2 regions of the Allobosea sp. GW821-FHT10B12 genome follow, and region 2 is predicted to be linked to the other one. Evidence: riboswitches for the same ligand, from Rfam matches in the RefSeq annotation. Region 2 holds a riboswitch; the other holds the start of a gene.
What was found. Region 2 has a riboswitch for glycine ahead of AC07O0_RS20080 (D-amino acid dehydrogenase). Riboswitches for the same ligand answer to the same signal wherever they lie in the genome.
Positions count from the first base shown of each region.

Region 1: it holds a riboswitch for glycine, as region 2 does, so the genes downstream of both, gcvT (glycine cleavage system aminomethyltransferase GcvT) here and AC07O0_RS20080 (D-amino acid dehydrogenase) in region 2, are expected to answer to the same signal.

Region 1 covers NZ_JBWKNL010000001.1:490,877-493,333, reverse strand. Annotated here, with positions in the region: gene gcvT (glycine cleavage system aminomethyltransferase GcvT) at 1-882, opposite strand, end outside; glycine riboswitch at 940-1,038, opposite strand; glycine riboswitch at 1,043-1,142, opposite strand; gene AC07O0_RS02360 (hypothetical protein) at 1,218-1,835, opposite strand; gene AC07O0_RS02355 (invasion associated locus B family protein) at 1,832-2,341, opposite strand.
Region 2 covers NZ_JBWKNL010000005.1:514,619-517,075, reverse strand. Annotated here, with positions in the region: partial or broken gene AC07O0_RS20085 (ABC transporter ATP-binding protein) at 1-552, shown strand, start outside; glycine riboswitch at 765-864, shown strand; glycine riboswitch at 865-967, shown strand; gene AC07O0_RS20080 (D-amino acid dehydrogenase) at 1,016-2,260, shown strand.

The DNA.
Region 1 (2,457 bases), on a different contig from region 2:
CTCGGCGAATTCGCGCTGGATGCGGGCTGCGCCCGGGAAGCCGCCCTCCTCGCGCCGGCGCTTCTGGATCGACCAGTTGAGCGCCGCCTCGACGGGGGAGGTCGTGGTGTCGATGTCATGGCCATAAAGGCAGAGGCCCGCCTCGAGACGCAGCGAATCGCGGGCGCCGAGGCCGATCGGCTTGACGCGTGCGTCGAGCAGGAGCGCATCCCAGATCTCGCCGATCCGGTCGGCCGCGGCGGAGATCTCGTAGCCGTCCTCGCCGGTATAGCCGGAGCGGCTGACATTGGCCTTGACGCCACCGAGCTTCAGCGTGCGCAAGGTCATGAAACCCATCTCGGCCGCTTCGGGATTGAGCGCCGCCAGCGCCTCCTCCGCCTTCGGCCCCTGCAGGGCGATCAGGCCGCGATGCTCGGCCTTGACCAGTTTCACATTGGCCGGCAGCCGCGCCTCGATATGGGCATAGTCCTCGGTCTTGCAGGCGGCGTTGACGACGAGCAGCAGCGCGCCGTCCTCGTCCGGATCGGCCGAGCGCGTCACCATCAGGTCGTCGAGGATGCCGCCCTCCTCGTTCAGCAGCTGCGAATAGCGCTGCTTGCCCGGCGGCAGGTTGACGATGTCGGCCGGGATCAGCGCTTCGAGCGCGCGCGCCGTGGTCTCGTGGTCGGGGCCGACGAGGAAGGCCTGGCCCATATGCGAGACGTCGAACAGGCCGGCGCTTTCGCGCGTCCAGTTGTGTTCGGCCATGATGCCGGCCGGGTACTGCACTGGCATGTCATAGCCGGCGAACGGCACCATGCGCGCGCCCAGCGTGACATGGCGGGCGTGCAGCGGCGTCTTGAGCAGCGGCTCGGTGCTTGCAGTTTCGGCTTCGGCAGCCATGGCATCCCTTCCAGAGTCGAGCGCGAGCCCCGGACGGATTCGTCCGGAGCGCGCCCCCTCTGTCTCGGGACCTGAGAGATTTCCCCGCCCGGCCGAAGCCTGAGGCAGGTTACCCCCGTCGGTGGGCGAGCTTCAAAAGCCCGCCGCTTTCCAGAGCGCCAATTCCCACGCGGTCCGTTTGCCTGAGCGTTTCCGGGGCGGTTGCGCCTTCGGCGCCGGCTCCGGACAGGTCCGGCTCCGGTCTCTCCCGCGGGGATGATGCGGCTGAGCCAGCAATAGACGAGCGGGAGGCCGAGTCAATCGGCCCCCTGCCTCAGTTCACGGCAGCGTGCCGCTTATCTGCGCCGGCGCCGCGCCGGCTCCGCGCCGCCGGGACTCAGGCCGACGATGATCTCGATTTCGCCGGAGCCCGCCGGAACGCTGATATTGCTCTCGACATGCGAGAAATCGGCGCCGGTCTGGCCGCCGGGGATGGCGCCACCGACGCGGGAGCTGCGGCGCGCGATGACCTGGTTGTTGCGCGTCACCTGGGTGAACAGCGTCGCGCCATAGCTCCCCGGGCCGCCGGCCGGGCCGATCAGGATACGGCCTTCGACGCCGACCTTGAGGGTGAAGGCACCGTCTTTCCCCACAGGCGTGCATTCGCGCGCGACCGTGGTGATCGAGACCTGGCTGCGCAGGCTGCCGCTGTCCGGCCCCGACTGGGCGCGGATCGCGGCACCGCCATCGGAGATGATCACCTGCGGGCAGATGAAGTTGGTGTCATCATCGGTCGGCAGTTGGTCGACTGGCGGCGGCGTGGTCGACTGGAACATCAGGATATTGCCGAGCTTCTGCGCGGAGCTCGGCTCGCCGGTGCTGGATGAACCGGAAGAACCGCAGCCGGCGAGCGCGAGCGCCAGAGCAGCAGGCAGAGCGAACCGGCCGACGCGGCCAGCGAAGCGATCAATCACGGCAAAGCCTCCACACCGGGACCGAATCCGTTGAGCGAAACCGGGATTCCGACCCCTTCCTCGGGCGTCTGAAACACGATGAATGTGGCGCTCTTACCGCCCTTGAGCTGGCCGAGCAGGGTATCGTCCATCACCACCTCGGCGACGCAGCCGGTGGTCAGGCAGCGCACGAAGCCAGCGCGGCCGATATCCTTGTCGTCGATCTTGAGGCCGAGGCCGGAGGGCAGCAACACGCCGAGCGGGGCGACGACGCGCAGCAGGCGGCTCTTCTGGTCGGCCGTCTTCAGCACGATGACGAGCAACGTCAGATTCGGGCGATCCTCGGCCGCGACGTTCTGCACGAGCGCGCATTGCTCGGCCTTGGCGCCCGGCGGTGTCTCGCAGCGCATCTGCCAATCACCATGGGTGGAGCGCACCGCGCCCTGGGCCTGAGCCGGTGCGACGGAAAGCCAGCCGCAGCCGAGGACGACGAGCGCCGCGGCCACGGGACCGATGATTGAGCGCATCCCTGTCCTCCTCTTCCAGACGTAGGGATGCGCGCATACCCACGCCGAACGGCGCCCCCGCCATACGAGATTGCGTTCCGACCATGCGTCCCGATTCCTGTCAAGGCGAAGGATCA
Region 2 (2,457 bases):
CTCTTGAAGCGCGTCGGCCTGCTGCCGGAGATGGCGAACCGCTTCCCGCACGAGTTCTCCGGTGGCCAGCGCCAGCGCATCTGCATCGCCCGCGCGCTCGCGGTCGAGCCGCGCCTGATCGTGGCGGACGAGGCGGTCTCGGCGCTCGACGTCTCGGTCAAGGCGCAGGTGGTCAACCTGATGCTCGACCTGCAGGCGCGCATGGGCCTCGGCTATCTCTTCATCTCGCACGACATGGCGGTGGTCGAGCGCGTCAGCCACCGCGTCGCGGTGATGTATCTCGGCGAGATCGTCGAGATCGGGCCGCGCGAGGCGATCTTCGGCAATCCGCAGCACCCCTACACCAAGCGGCTGCTGGCGGCGGTGCCGATCGCCGATCCCGCCCGGCGGCTGCAGAAGCGCCCTGTCTCGAACGACGAGATCAAGAGCCCGATCCGCCCGGCCGACTACGTCCCGCCGGTGCGCCAGTACCGCGAGGTCTCGCCAGGACACGCCGTCATGATCTGGGGCGAGGAATGGGAAACAAAGCCCGTCATCGCCAAGGTGGCGTGAGAAAGGCCGTCTGATCTTACACTCATGAGGCCGCGAGAATGTCTCGCGGCCTCATGAGTGTATCGAGTTGAAAAGTAATAAGCCGGCAAATTGAAGTAGTGGAGCGCTAGGGATTTATCACGGCGCCTTGCGGTCGCTCGCTTAGCCCTCTCGATCAGCCTCCCTTGTCGGGCGCCGAGCCGCTATTGACACAAGCTGCTGGAGTACTAGCATTTGCTGCAGCGGGAGAGATCGTTTCGGCTTTCGGGCCGACGCGACGCCGACGGAGCAACCGCCCCGGAAACTCTCAGGCAAAAGTACCGCTGCCGAAGATTGAGACTCTGAAAAGCAGGACGGCAGTCCTGCGCCGATGGTGAAAATCGCCTGCCCAATGACTGGGCGCGATGAAGCTCTCAGGCCAATGACAGAGGGGGTGCTGACGACCCGCATGGAGCGGGCAGGAGCACCTATGAGCACATCCGACATCTCGCGCGTCGCCGTCATCGGCGCGGGCATTACCGGCATCACCACCGCCTACAATCTGGCCCGGCGCGGCTGCGAGGTCACGGTCTTCGACCGCCAGCCCTACGCCGCGATGGAAACTTCCTTCGCCAATGGCGGCCAGCTCTCGGCCTCGAATGCCGAGGTCTGGAACAGCTGGGCCACGGTCCTGAAGGGCATCAAGTGGATGTTCACGCCAGGGGCCCCGCTGCTCGTCAATCCCAAGCCGTCCTGGCACAAGCTGTCCTGGATGGCGCAGTTCATCGCCTCGATCCCGAAATATGAGGAGAACACGCTCACCACCGCGCGGCTGGCGATCGAGGCTAGGGCCCATCTCATGCAGATGGCGCGCGAAGAGGGCATTGCCTTCGACTGCGAGGAGCGCGGGATCTTGCATTTCTACCACGGCAAGGCCGAGTTCGAGGCGGCGGCGCGGGTCTCGACGCTGCTCGCCAGGGGAGGGCTCGAGCGCCGGGCCGTCACGCCGGAGGAAATCCGGGGGATCGAGCCGGCCCTGAAGGGCGAGTTCCACGGCGGCTTCTACACCCCGTCCGATTTCACCGGCGACATCCACAAATTCACGGCCGGTCTGGCCGACGCCTGCGTGCGGCGGGGTGTGCGGATGCGCCTGTCAAGCGAGGTTCTGTCGATTGAGCACGACGCTGCCGATGCCGTGCGGGTGAGCTGGAAGCCGGTGGAGGAGACCGGGGAGGCCGGCGCGCAGGTCGACCGGTTCGACCGTATCGTCATCTGCGGCGGCGTCGCGTCGCGCCAGCTCGCTGCCCGTCTCGGCGATCACGTCAATGTCTACCCCGTCAAAGGGTATTCGATCACAGTCGATCTCCCCGAAGCTTCCGACCAGCAGGCCGCGCCGTGGACCAGCCTGCTGGATGACCGGGCGAAGATCGTCACCAGCCGATTGGGAGCGACCCGCTTTCGCGTGGCGGGCACCGCCGAGTTCAACGGCTACAACAAGGACATCCGGGCGGCGCGGATCGAGCCGCTGGTGCAATGGTGCCGCCAGCACTTCCCCGGGATGAGCACGCGCCAGGTCACGCCCTGGGCCGGCTTGCGCCCGATGATGCCCGACATGCTCCCGCGGGTCGCGCGCGGGCGAAATCCGCGCGTATTCTACAACACCGGGCACGGCCATCTCGGCTGGACATTGTCGGCGGCGACGGCCGATGCCGTTGCGGCGCTGGTTACCGCGCGGCGGAACGTCGCCTGAACGGGTCTCCGAAGCCGGGCGGGCTGGCGCTGCTGCGTCCAGGCCCGCCCGGTTTCCAGGGGCAGCACCATGCTGTTGCAGGAGAGAAGCGCGAGCCCAGGACGGCCGATTGCTGCTTCGATACGCGCTTCTCATTCGATGATATCACCTCCGCGGGGAGCGGCGGTTTCGTGCGCTGGTCTCCGCCCTGTTTTCCA